Regions from separate parts of the Leptolyngbya sp. NIES-2104 genome, predicted to be linked through region 3. Evidence: predicted binding sites of a transcription regulator. Region 3 holds the regulator's gene; each other region holds the start of a gene.
What was found. Region 3 encodes NtcA, which controls nitrogen genes in cyanobacteria. Its sites were predicted from a motif close to TTTGTANNNNNNNNTACAAA; they were not measured.
Positions count from the first base shown of each region.

Region 1: nirB (nitrite reductase large subunit NirB) is a predicted target of NtcA. The motif match lies at 1,443-1,462, and genes of this name have one in related genera.
Region 2: NIES2104_RS13135 (DUF6761 family protein) is a predicted target of NtcA. The motif match lies at 1,031-1,050, and genes of this name have one in related genera.
Region 4: NIES2104_RS27075 (ferredoxin--nitrite reductase) is a predicted target of NtcA. The motif match lies at 1,573-1,592, and genes of this name have one in related genera.

Region 1 is NZ_BBWW01000001.1:617,899-621,312, reverse strand. It holds gene nirB (nitrite reductase large subunit NirB) at 1-1,389, opposite strand, end outside; gene ctpB (carboxyl-terminal processing protease CtpB) at 1,589-2,911, opposite strand; gene NIES2104_RS03000 (hypothetical protein) at 3,274-3,414, shown strand, end outside.
Region 2 is NZ_BBWW01000001.1:2,816,545-2,819,958, forward strand. It holds gene NIES2104_RS13125 (YgiT-type zinc finger protein) at 1-179, shown strand, start outside; gene NIES2104_RS13130 (response regulator transcription factor) at 200-973, opposite strand; gene NIES2104_RS13135 (DUF6761 family protein) at 1,202-1,444, shown strand; gene grxD (Grx4 family monothiol glutaredoxin) at 1,488-1,808, opposite strand; gene NIES2104_RS13145 (BolA family protein) at 1,832-2,077, opposite strand; gene NIES2104_RS13150 (caspase family protein) at 2,144-3,414, opposite strand, start outside.
Region 3 is NZ_BBWW01000001.1:2,290,193-2,293,606, forward strand. It holds gene NIES2104_RS10550 (DUF3084 domain-containing protein) at 1-1,032, opposite strand, end outside; gene ntcA (global nitrogen regulator NtcA) at 1,150-1,821, opposite strand; gene NIES2104_RS10560 (YdeI family protein) at 2,145-2,735, shown strand; gene NIES2104_RS10565 (PHP domain-containing protein) at 2,944-3,414, opposite strand, start outside.
Region 4 is NZ_BBWW01000001.1:5,635,572-5,638,985, forward strand. It holds gene NIES2104_RS27070 (PAS domain S-box protein) at 1-1,063, opposite strand, end outside; gene NIES2104_RS27075 (ferredoxin--nitrite reductase) at 1,714-3,363, shown strand; gene NIES2104_RS27080 (molybdopterin oxidoreductase family protein) at 3,377-3,414, shown strand, end outside.

The sequences.
Region 1 (3,414 bases), 1.7 Mb from region 3:
AACGCAGCCCCCGCAGCCTGTTCCCGCTTTGGTACATTGTTTCAAGCTACCAATGTCGGTCAGATTTTGATTCTGAATGGCATCACAAATCGCTGCTTTAGTGACATTGTTACAAGAGCAAATTTGTGCCGTATCAGGAAAGCTATCGACTCCCATCACCGCTGAAGCACTACCACTTCGAGGCGGAATGATCAGATCTTCAGGATGCGGCGGCAAGGTAATTTGATTCTGCATCAATTGAACCAGATTGCCGTATGCCGAAGCATCTCCGACTAGGATTCCACCAAGCAGCGTCTTCCCGGTTTGATCAACCACTAACTTTTTGTAAGTGCCTTGAACCGAATCGACGATCGCAATTTCTTTCGCGCCCCCTGTCTTCGCAAACGCATCCCCAAAACTCGCCACATCTACACCCAACAATTTGAGCTTTGTAGACATATCTGCGCCTGTGAACTGATTGCCCTGGAGACTACAAAGATGATCCGCTGCCACAGTCGCCATCGAATAACCCGGAGCAACTAAACCATAGATGCGATTCTCATAGAGGGCACATTCCCCGATCGCATAAATATCCGCGTCCGAAGTCTGGCAATTCTCGTTAATGACAATTCCACCGCGTTCACCGACCGACAAACCGCACGATCGCGCCATTTCATCCCTCGGACGAATCCCCGCCGAAAATACGATCATGTCTGTGTGCAGTTCCGTACCATCTGCAAACAGCATTCGATCGACGCGCCCGTTTTCGCTCACAATTTCCGTCGTCGATTTGCTTGTATGAACCGAAACGCCGATCGCTTCGATATTTTGCTTCAGTAATGCCCCACCCGCATCGTCCACCTGAACGGGCATCAATCGGGGCATAAACTCAACCACATGAGTTTCTAGCCCTAAATTCTTCAACGCATTCGCGCATTCCAATCCGAGCAGACCGCCCCCAACAACCACGCCAGTTCGACATGATTGGGCGTAGGCTGCGATCGCTTCGAGATCATCAATGGTGCGATACACGAACGTCCCTTCCGTCTCCCTGCCTTGGATCGGCGGCACAAATGGAAACGATCCGGTAGCAAGAACGAGCTTGTCATAACGAAGAGTGACACCATTGGCGGAAGTGACGGTTTTGCGATCGCGATCGATCCCAACAGCCTTATCTCCAACATAGATCTGAACGCCATGCTTTGCATAAAAATCTGACTCGACCAGCGAGAGATCGTCCGCCGTTTTCCCTGCAAAAAATCCGCTGAGATTAACGCGATCGTAAGCCATCCGCGATTCTTCGCAGAACGTGATCAAATTCCACTCGGATGATTCGTTCTCGATCATCCGCTCTAGGAACTTGTGACCCACCATCCCATTCCCGATCACGACTAAATTCTGTTTCGTCATACAAGCTAGTCTGCTGCGTTGCCAGTTTCAGCCTATGAGATCCCCCAGTTCATTTTGTAATTTTAGTTACAGAATTTTTTCAAAATGAGGGAACCGTATCATGTCGATGCGGGTTACGCATTGGATAAAGAACTTTTCAAGTTCAACAAAAAATCGATCGCTCCGAAGAACGATCGATTCTTTCATCCAACACTAAAAACTACTCGCGATTTGCCGGATTCGATCGCTGTGAAGCTTGTTGTGCTCCTGGTTTTGCCAGTGCTGTCCGCTCCAAGAAATTCAACGCCCGCGCATACTGAGGATCTTGAGGCGTACCAATCAGTTTGGGATTGGTTGCCAAGAATTTCTGCTGAGCATCCGACAAATCAACTTTCACATCGGGAGTGACTCCTTTGTGGCTGATATCCGTTCCATTCGGTGTGTAGTAGTGCGCGATCGTCACTGCCAATCCCGAACCATCCGAAAGCGAATGCACCGATTGCACTAATGCCTTTCCGAAGGTTTGACTGCCAACAATCGTGCCACGCTTATTGTCTTTCAGCGCACCCGCGAGAATTTCACTCGAACTTGCCGATCGACCATCGACGATCACTGCCACTGGTAATTTCGTCAATTGTCGTCCACGTGCATAAGCCGTGTCGCCCACACCTTGACGGTTCACAGTTTTCACGATCGCGCCTTGATCCAACCACATCCGGCTGATATCAATACTCGCTTGCAGCAATCCGCCCGGATTTCCGCGCAGATCCAACACGAACGCATCCACTTTCTGATCGTTCAGGTTACGAATCGCCCGCTCCATCTGCTCAGCCGCATGACTGCTGAATTCTGATAAGCGAATGTAGCCAATCTTGTTCTTGCCTTCTTGTTTGACGCTGGATCGAACCGCTTGCAGTTCAATCCGGGCACGAGTCAGTGGCAAATCAAAGTTTGTAGCGCCATCGCGTCCGATTTGAAGCGTGACTTTCGTTCCGGCTTCCCCGCGAATCAGATTCGAGGCATCTTCGACGCTCATTCCTTTCGTAGAACGACCGTTAATCGAAAGAACGCGATCGCCCGTTTTGATCCCCGCTCGAATCGCTGGGGAATTTTCCAACGGTTCAACGACGGTCAGAACCTTCGTTTTTTCATTTTGTTCGAGGCGAATCCCAACCCCAGACAGTTCGCCAGAAGTCTGATTGGTCAAGGCTTCAAACTGTTTCGGGTCCATGAAGCGGGTATAGGGATCATCCAGCTTCTTCAGAGCATCTCGCAGGGCAGTATATGCCTGTTGGCGTGAAGGATATTCTCGACCGAGCAGCGATTGTCTGACCGCTTGCCAATCATTTTTATTAAAAGTGCCATCCACGTATTCGCGGTTGACGATTTGCCATGCCTCATCGAGAACTGATTTCGGGCTGTCTTGGAGAGCCGCTTTTACAGAGCGATCGGCGGTGAATACAGTTCCGGTAGCGGTCGCCGCAATGACACCACTACAGAGAGCAACTTGGAGCAGCGAAACACGTCGGGTGGGTCGATTCATTGAGTGTAGAGGAACGAGGAGTGGACAGTTCGTAAATCAAAAATCACACCTGCAAACAGGGTGACACAGATGAATTTAAATTGCCAGTGATTAAATCAGCAAATTAGATGAAGGAGTGAGAGAAATTACTGGAACCCTAAAAGTCTAGATACAGGGTACACAGTGAAATTCCAGATGGTGTGACAATTTTAGGACAGTTGATCAAGTGTCTCTGAGTATAAAACCAGCCATACAGATTAATATGGCTTAGCTTCCGTTGGGCAGTTGCAACCTTTAAGACAATCTAGCGGAATTTTGGCAAATTGTTCTAGGGTTTCGGGCTGAGTTTCATTAAGCTTTCTTAAACTGAGGAGTTCAGGGTCGTGGTTGTCAGTATTAAACGAACTTGGAAGGAAGTTTTAAGTATTATTGGGCACTGCGTAATTGGAGGAATTGCGATCGCTGGAGTGGTCGCAATTCAGTTCGATCGTCTCAAACAGCCTTCGATTTCTCTTGATACGCCA
Region 2 (3,414 bases), 530 kb from region 3:
ATGGAAAGTTTTACCTAGTTGAGCAAATCCCCTCACTGGTGTGTTCTCACTGTGGGGAAGAAATCTTTAGTCGAGAAACGACTGAGCGAATTCGCGTCATGCTGCACAGTGAGGCAAAACCCATTAAATCCATTTCTGTGGATGTGTTCGCCTACCCACCAAAATCAAAGGCTTCTTGAGTGTGCAGCACGATCGAGCATCACATCCGAGGGCGGGGAACTGAAGCCATCCGAGACACCGGAGCGGTCGCAGGTTTCCTCATATGCCCATTTTGAGCAGGCATTGCCACATTCAAAATCTCAAGATTTAGTCGATACCCAACATTCCGCACCGTCTGAATCAAATTCGGCTGACGCGGATCAATTTCGACCTTTTTCCGCAGCGACAAGACATGAGTGTCAACCGTCCGAGGATTGTCAATTTCATCGGGCCAAGCGCGTTCTAACAACTCCGATCGACTTAACGCTGATCCGCCCGCCTGCGCTAACACATACAGCAAGCTAAATTCCTGCGGCGTTAGCTCGATCAATTCCCCCTTAAATCTCACGCGACGATGCACGAGGTCAATTTTCAGATCGCCAAAATCGAGATTGATCGGAGGAGCGGCGACCCGTTGCCGTCGCATCAGAGCTTCCACTCGTGCGAGGAATTCCTGCATTCCGAACGGCTTGGTTAAATAATCATCCGCGCCCGATCGCAGTCCTTCGACAATATCCGATTCCGCCGTCCGCGCTGACAGCATGAGAATCAAACACTGCTGCTGTTGGAGCCAGCGACAAAACTCCAACCCGTCGCCTGATGGCATTTCAGAATCGAGAATCACGAGATTGGGTTGCCGCAGCAAAAACCCTTCTCTAGCTTGATGTAAGTCGGCTGACTGGTGCACTTGGTAGCCCGCCTGCTGGAGATGCCATCCAAGCAGCGATCGCAGGTGCGGATTTCCTTCAACGATTTGTATGTGAATGGCTCCCACGGGGGCTATTATCCTCAAAATGCTTGAGATAAGGGTATCAAAGCTTTATCCCTTCGATTTGTAACGGGTGCTACCCAGCCTCTCTCGGTTTGTACGACGAACCATTGCTGTGTATTCCGATTTGTAGAATTTCGATACAAACCGAGAGACATCAAGCTGAAATGTTAAGCTTAGGTAATACCAAAGTGAGTCAGATGTCAAACGGCATCCTTTCATGTCGATCGCACTATGCTTCAAGATTCTTTGACGATCCGCTACTACCAACGCCTCTCCGACAACCTTGTCGAACTCTGGAACCGTGGCTATCGCTTTGATGATATGCGGCTCTATTTAGACGGGTATTTGTCTGCCCTCAGACACGCGAGCGTGTTGGAACCCTACCAAATCAACCGTCTTGAGGAGGAAATCACGCGCTACATTTATGATCCGTCAAATTTTGACAGTGTGATGCCGGAACCTGATTACCGATAAAGAATCAAAGGGGCGCTTGTGTGTGCCCCTTCTTCGTTGAGATCTAGGAAGCGAGGGCAACTTCTACGAGTTGTTGCAGTTCGCCCTTCTGGTACATCTCGATCATGATGTCCGAACCGCCGATAAATTCCCCGTTGATATAGACCTGGGGAATGGTGGGCCAGTTCGAGAATTCTTTGATGCCTTGGCGGATGTCGGGATTTTCCAGCACGTCTACGGTTTCGTAAGGGACACCGAGCGTGTTGAGAATTTGTACAACATTGTTAGAAAATCCGCACATGGGCATAAGCTTGTTGCCCTTCATGAACACCATGATTTTGTTGCTATCAACCAGGCTTTTGATTCGTTCTTGAGCGTCTGACATAGGAGTTTAAGAGGGGGTAAACGTTAGTTTTTGGTTGCCCATTCTTCGGGCGTGAACGTGTTGAGAGAAAGCGCATGAATCGCCTCAGATGCCATCGCTTGCTTGACCGCACCGTAGACAAGTTGGTGCTGTTGAACGCGCCGTTTTCCAGCAAATTCAGAAGAGATTACCGTCACTTCAAAATGCTCACCATCCGGGCTAACGACCGCGACCTGGGCATCCGGCAATCCTGTTTTGATCATTGCCTCAACTTGATCCGGGCTAATCATTCTTTCTCCTCATGATCGATTCGCGACTGTTACTTCTCTAGTCTAACGGGTGATGTTAGAGAATTTTTATCGCGATCGTCGCCATTGTTGGATCGCTTTTTGTGCTTCAGCGTAGATTTCCGGGCGATCTTTGGGAACGAGTTGTGCGGCTGCGATCGCTTGTTGAAATTGTTTCTGGGCGGCTCGTTGTCGAGCGATGTCAAGAATGTTCCGACTCCAGCGCTCGATGTCTTGTTGTGCCTGAGCGTAAAGGGGATCGCTTGGCGGAACTTCACGGGCACGATTGATCGCTTTACTCGCATCAGAAGCAAGGGTCGGTTTGATGAGCGATCGCGCTTCATTCAGAATTTGGGCAGAAGATGCTGCTGTTGGACTGGGAGAAGTGACGACTGTTGGAGCGGGTTCTGTTTTTGCAGCCTGCTGCTGTCCGCCCATGAACGCTGACCAGTTGCGGAATAAGACACCGAGCAATAATACGAGCAGAATTGCGCTGCCTCCGAATAGAAGCCGTTCCCAAAACATTTGATCCTGACCTTCGGGTTCAGGTGGAATTGGAGAAGGATCATCGATCGGGTCAGAAAGGGTGAGATCCGGCACTGGATCGGAAATTGTTAGATCAGGTACCGGGTCTGGATCATTGATTTCTACAGGTTCAAGTCTGAATTGATCTGGAATTTCCTCTTGAGAGATTTCCGCAGTCGCGCCCATGATCGTCGGTTGAGCGGAGAAATCCCCAAACGGAGAATCGCTCTCAGCAGTGAGATAAAGATCATCTTCGATCGCGAATGGATTCGATTCCGCCGCTGTCCAAGAATCGGTTTCTGCCCAGTTCACAGGCATGATCACTTGATAAAGCTGATCGGGATCAGAGACGACGAGAACCGGATCTTGAGTCGGTCGATCGCTGTGATCACACAATTCTGGTAAGCGCAGTTTGAGGAAATCTTCTAGAGCGGACAGCGTTGAACATTGATGCGATCGCAATCCTTCTAATAATGCCTGTGTAAATAATCCGTGATTATATGCGGGTGCTTCATGAGAAAACTGCTCTGGACGACAAGACAGCGTGGTTGGAATGCCATATTCACGAGACAAAGCTGCTGTCTGAGTGCCAATTTTCTCATTAGAAACTGACGAAGAGCGATTGAAATCGAGCAGGACAAAAATCTTTTGAGTCGGAAGCGATCGCAAAGCTTGAAACAGCGATCGAACAGAGAATCCCGTTTCTTTGATGCGATTGGGATCGCCATCGATCGGTAATAAATAATCTTCACCATCTACACAAATTCCGTACCCGCTGAAGTAGCACCATAAGCCATCTTCGGGCTGGAGTTTTT
Region 3 (3,414 bases):
GCCCTTCACATAGTTGGCGCGGGCTTGCACACGAACCAGATAATCCTGACCGTCACTAATCTGCCGAATCAAGCCTTCCACTTCTGCGATCGGAATTTGGACAACTTGATCATTTCGCCCCGGTTGTAGCGATTGAATTGCCGCCCGATTCGCATACTGTAACAGTTGATCAACCGCTGCTCTTGCGCCTCCGGGTTCGACCACACGCACAACCGCAGAAGATAAGACTTGTGTGCGATAGATCGCTAAATCACCGCTCCGAACCAGTTGCACATCTCGCCCGAATTGCTGGAGCGCCTCAGTCAGCGCGGCACGTTGTGATTCCAATCGTTTCAGATTTTCTCCACGTTCTGCAATCACGCGATCGCGTTCACTAATTTCGCGATCGCGCTGTTCGATCACTCGTGTCCGCTCTGCAATTTCTTCATCTCGCGCTGCAATCTGGGTCTTCACCTGATCGCGCTGTTCAATCAATTTGTCTTGTTCGGATTGCAGTTGAGCGATTTCAGTCCGCAGCTTCTCAGCTTGACCCGAAACCGTCTCTAATTGACGACGAGTTGCATCGCGCTGAGCTTCCGTCGTTCGCAGTTGAGCATTGGTTTCCCGTTGCCGATCAATCGAGGTCTGCAAATTGGCATTAATTCGTTTGAGCTGTTCTTCGACTTGAGCACGTTCCGATCGCGCTTCTGTCAGTTGCTTCTCGACCTGAGCTTTCTGGGCATCAGTCGCTTTCAAATCAGCCGACACTTTTTCTAAATCGCGTCCTCGATCGCGCAATTCCGACTGAATCCGTCCGAAGTTCAGCAGCATTTCCCGGAAGGTCTTACTCGCCAGCAGCAACACGCCCAGCGTCGAAGCAGAAATTAGCGTTCCGGTTAAGATCGTGACGACGACAGCGGTTTGCTTAGGGCGGAGATTGAACAAACTGAGGCGGGCTTTTCCCACACGGGTTCCTAAACGATCGCCAATTGTCGCGATCGCTCCCCCCAACACCAGCACCACCAGAATTAAAATCAGCCCGACATCGGACATACTACTCCCAAGTCATCCCCCACCCAAAACGGTCTGAGGCAATTCTAGACCCGCCTTTCATTATGCCTGTTCCCTCTAAACTTCGGGCGCGTCCTTCAGGAAAGAATTTTAAGCGAATTAGGTGAATTGTTGACTCAGCGTTACAGGATTGTGAACGGTGATCTTTTTCTTGTGAATCGAAATCATTTTGTCTTGCCGCAAATCACCCAATAATCGAGTAACCGTTACACGAGTTGATCCGATCGCTTCTGCGATCGCTTGATGCGACAGTTTCAAATCGATCATGATTCCTTCTTGCGTCGGCACACCAAAATCACGACACAGAATCAAAAGAAAACTCACCAGGCGTGATCCCATGTCTCGGTGTGCCAAGGTTTCAATCATCATCTCGGTCTGAAGAATCCGCGATGATAAGCCTTTGAGCATTAACATCGAAAGTTCTGGGTTTTCTTTCAGAGCTTTTTCGACTTGTTCGATCGGCACTGAAAGCAATTCAACCGGGGTAAATGCGACCGCGTGATAAAAGCGATCGGCACGCTGTCCGGTAATCAGCGATAACACCCCGAACACGCTATTTTCTCTTAACAGCGCTACTGTAATTTCTTCGCCTGCTTCGTAGACCCGTGAGAGTTTGACCGCACCCTTAACGAGAAAATAGACTCGTTCCGCTGGATCACCCGGAAAAAAGATTGTCTTACCGCGTTCAAACGTCTCAATAACAGGAGGATACGCACCTCCCCCGATCTGACGAAACATTGTTGCGAGCGGTCTATCCTTGGTCACTACCATTTCTTTCCTTATCGTATCGAGTGAAACTGGAGCAGTTTACCGAGTCAGTAACGCGATGTGCACTTTGTGAACAATCGATGACTTTAGACCACTAAAACTGAGTCCTCAAATGGTTTTTGTACACTGCGCTACATTTTTGCTCTGATTTTGAAAATCTCCGTAAATTTTCTGAGTTCAGGTGCGCTATTTTCAGTAATATTGAGGTCTTCTTTTTGAGAACTGCAATAATTTCCACACATCATACCGTGAAAGCCACCAGGATGTAGACGCAACCCTTAAGGAATTGTTAATTCTCCTAAGTAAGAAAGTCAGCATTTTCAACCATGCCCAGATTTGAAGACCAGCTAGAAAAAATAGAAGTGATCGACCGCGCCACTTGGCGAAATTGGCTGCAACAAAATCATGAAACTGCGATCGGAATTTGGCTAATTTACTACAAAGTGAAAAGCAGTAAGCCGAGCGTCCGATATCCTGAAGCTGTAAAGGAAGCGCTTTGTTTTGGCTGGATCGACAGTAAGGCGAAATCGCTCGATGACGATCGCTATATGCAGATTTTTACACCTCGAAAACCCAAAAGTGTTTGGTCAAAATTGAACAAGCAATACATCGACGAATTAATCGAACAGGGCTTAATGACCGAAGCGGGGAGTAAAAAAATTGAAGCGGCAAAACTCGATGGATCTTGGACTTCTTTAGATGCGATCGAGGCGCTAATCTTACCGCCAGATTTGATCGAAGCGTTGGGAAAAAATGCGATCGTACAACAAAATTTCGAGGCGTTCAGCAACTCGACAAAGAAAGTGATTCTCTATTGGATCGAGAGCGCGAAACGATCTGAGACACGACAGAACCGAATCGAAAAGACGATCATCGCTGTTGCTCAGAATCGATCGCCCCTCGATCGAACTCCTTAAGAGGACGTTTGAAAAGTTCTTGTTTGTCGCAACGTCCCGCCCTGAAATAGAATTTCGGGCTAATCGGCGAAAGTTCTTTGAAAAGGACTAAGAGACTGAAACTGGCTCCCAGTCTACTTCAGTAGACTTTCGTCGGTTAGCCCGAAATTCATTTCAGGGCGGGAGGCAAACGAGAGCGAAAAGACTTTTTATACTTTTCAAACACCCTCTAAAGCCGCTGTAACAAGCTCATGCCATGCGTATCGGTTCCACAAGAACTGAGCAATCCAAGCTCTGTCTTTAACTCTGTCACCCGCGTCGTTTCTTTCGGGCTGGGCATCCAGGGCTTCGGATTGTTGTAGGCGTAAAACGTTTCCACCCCATCAATTCCGACCATCGCAGCGGCTGGAATCAACTCATTCGCCGATCGACGATATCGAGCCGGATGCGCCAACACCGCAAGCCCGCCTGCTTGATGAATTGCTCGAATCACTCGCGCTGCCTGAGCACGATCGCCTTGAGGAGCCGACCCTTGAAGATAAGACGCGATCGCACAATGATCTGGGTCAAACGCAAATCCTAGAATGTGCACCTCAGTTTCGAGCAGTCGAGATGTAATTTCAGTGCCCGTCCAGAGATGCGGTAAATCTGTCCCGGATTGCGCCTGCATGTAGCTCTGTGCGGTACGGTATCCGCTGAT
Region 4 (3,414 bases), 3.3 Mb from region 3:
GAGTTTTGAGTGCAATGTTCCACTGCTCAACCATCCTGGCTGAGTCGTCTGGATGATGCACTTGGGCAACGAGGGTCTGATCACGGCTTTGCTCTGGGGTTAGTCCCGAATACTCGCACCACTGCTGATTTAGGTATTCCAATCCTCCGATCGCATTACTCACCCAAACAATTTGCGGCAAGGCATCGATCAATTGCTGTAGCTGCTGTTCTTTCTGACGCAGCATTGCTTCGATGCGTTTGCGTTCCGTAATGTCCATAAAAGCAGCTACACACCCCCGCACCGCCCCCACTTCATCGAATAACGGCACGGCATTGACCCACCAATCAAAGACTGCGCCATCCGATCGCACCATTTGAATTGCGACATCGCGGACTTCGACACCTTGAGCGGTTGCAACTTGCATCGGCAATTCTTCGCCGGGAATCTCTTGTCCGTTGCGGAGTTGGCGAAAGGGAAGGGTTTCGGCTTGCGCTCCGGTGGCAGAAACGTTGGCAGCGGGCGGCACGCTTAATATCGCTTCAGCAAACGCATTCGCCCGAATGGTTTGGCAAGTTAGATCTTCTGCGATCGCAATCCCGACCGGAGCCGCGTCGAGAATGGTTTGTAGTTCACTGACGCGCCGTGCCAGTTCTTGATTGAGCCGCTTGATTTCGGCTTCGGCTTGTTGGCGTTCGTCTTTGATCCGCGATCGTTCGCGACCATCTCGGACAACCGCAACCCAGCCGCCATTGGGTAAAGTTTTACTGCTCACCTCTACTGGAATTTGGCTACCGTTCTGATGCAAGCCCTGCCAAGTTTCAGAATTGCCCCCGGTGAGTCGAGATGCTTCAGGCAAAAGTACATTGATTGTTGCTCCCAACAATTCTTCGCGTCTATACCCAAATAGTGCACAGGCGCGATCGTTGACTTCGATGAGAGCGCCGCTAGAATTCGTGACCAAAACGGCATCGGGTGACAGTTCGAGCAGCGTTTCTAACAATTGCCCGCGATCGGTTTCATTGCGCGTCGATGGCTCTTGCTTAACGCCTTCACTCACTTCAACCGAAGGTAAATCAGACACGATCGCGCTCCTTGCTTACCGTACTCAAAATGGTGTTGGGTGACATACCCCGATCTTACGGATACAGACAGACTCCAGCGGATCGCTTCGGACGTTAGACGAGCTTTCAGAACGGAATGTCCACAGTTTATCATCCGGGTAGGCTTTCCCAATCTCGTTGGGCGGAATTAGAGGATGTTTGAAAAGTTGTCGTTCGTTGCCACATCCCGCCCTGAAATGAATTTCGGGCTAATCGACGAAAGTCCTTTGAAAAGAACTAAGAGACTGAAACTGGCTCCCAGTCTACTTCAGTAGACTTTCCACGGTTAGCCCGAAATTCATTTCAGGGCGGGAAGCAATCGAAGCGAAGAAACTTTTTATACTTTTCAAACCCCCGCTCATACCAAATTAATCTTTGATCGCTACAGATTGACTCGGTATTACATGTACTGCATGGATGCCCTGAGTAAAATTCGTGCAGGAAATCTATTGATTCCGTCAAAAGGTAGATTTGGGCAAGATTGCTGTGCTTTGTATCTATCCTTACTAAAGCAATGGATTGAATTGCATACCTTAGTCAAGAAGACTTTTAATCCCCTGTTTGGATACGTGTTCGATCGCGCAAGTTTGCCCCAGTGCAACCTTGCTCACTGTGCTATGGAGATAAACACATGACCGGCATCTCTAAGACTGCTAGTGCATCAGAACAGTTGACCGACACCGAAGCAATTAATCAATTTGAAAATCTGACGACTGAAGCCCCTCCCGTTAAAACACAAAATAAATTTGAGCGGATTAAAGCAGAGAAAGATGGCTTAGTTTTAAAGCAAGAGCTAGAATTGCTTGCCAAAATTGGCTGGGAAGCGATCGAGGAACCCGATCGCGATTTCCGCTTGCGGGTGCTGGGATTGTTTTACCGCGAAGTCACACCCGGACGATTTATGCTCAGAATGCGGACTGCAAACGGGGTTCTACCAAGCAATCATTTACGAGTGCTAGCAGAAATTGTGCAGCGCTATGGAGCCGATGGCAATGCCGACATCACGACGCGCCAAAACATTCAACTGCGCGGCGTTCGGATCGAAGATGCTCCGGATATCTTTCGCCGATTTGAACAAGCGGGAATGACCAGTGTTCAAACCGGAGTCGATAATGTGCGAAATGTGACCGGATCGCCAGTCGCAGGGCTAGAAGCGGATGAACTGATTGATACTCGTGGCTTGTGTCGAGCAGTGCAAGACATGATTACCAACATGGGAGCGGGAAACTCTGCGTTTACAAATCTGCCGAGAAAATTCAACATTGCGATCGCGGGCTGTCGCGATAATTCCGTTCATGCCGAAACCAATGATCTCGCCTTTATTCCCGCTTACAAACAGGATCAAATTGGCTTTAATGTGATCGTAGGCGGCATGTTTTCACCGAAGCGCTATCAAGAAGCAGTGCCGCTCAATGCTTGGGTAGCACCGGATGATGTCGTCGAGGTGTGCAAAGCAATTTTACTGGTGTATCGCAATCATGGATTAAGAGCGAATCGACAGAAATCGCGCTTGATGTATTTGATTGATAGTTGGGGCATTGAAAAGTTTCGATCGCAAGTCGAACAACAATTCGGGCGAACATTTGAGCCTGCTGCGGAGACCGACGAAATCACGATCGACAAGCGCGATCACATCGGCGTGCATCGGCAGAAACAACCGGGTTTGAACTATGTGGGTCTGCACATTCCGATCGGTCGGCTTGATGCTCACGAACTATTTGAACTAGCGCGAATGGCAGATGTTTATGGTAGCGGTGAACTCCGATTTACAGTTGAACAAAATCTGATTATTCCGAATGTTCCTGATTCGCGTTTAGCAGCATTATTAAAAGAACCTTTATTGCAAGACCGTTTCTCGATCGAGCCTGATCCAGTCTCGCGCTGGCTGGTTTCTTGTACAGGGAGTCAGTTCTGCGGCTTTGCCTTGATCGAAACCAAAAATCGCGCCTTGGCGACGATCAAAGCACTCGAAGCAGAATTAACCCTGCCGCAACCCGTTCGGATTCACTGGACAGGCTGCCCGAACTCCTGTGGACAGCCGCAAGTCGCAGACATCGGACTCATGGGAACGAAAGCTCGTAAAAATGGGCAAGTCGTCGAAGCCGTTGATATTTGGATGGGTGGCAAAGTCGGACACGAAGCATGTTTGGGAGCACGAGTGCAGTCAGGCATTCCGTGTGATGATCTGCTGCCTGTGTTGCGAAATTTGCTAACCGAGCAGTTTGGAGCGACACCCAGACAAACCGGGTATTTTGTGCCGCCAGATCTGCTAGAACTTTAACTTAAAAATAACTATGACAGAAATTACAAAAACACTCTGCCCTTACTGTGG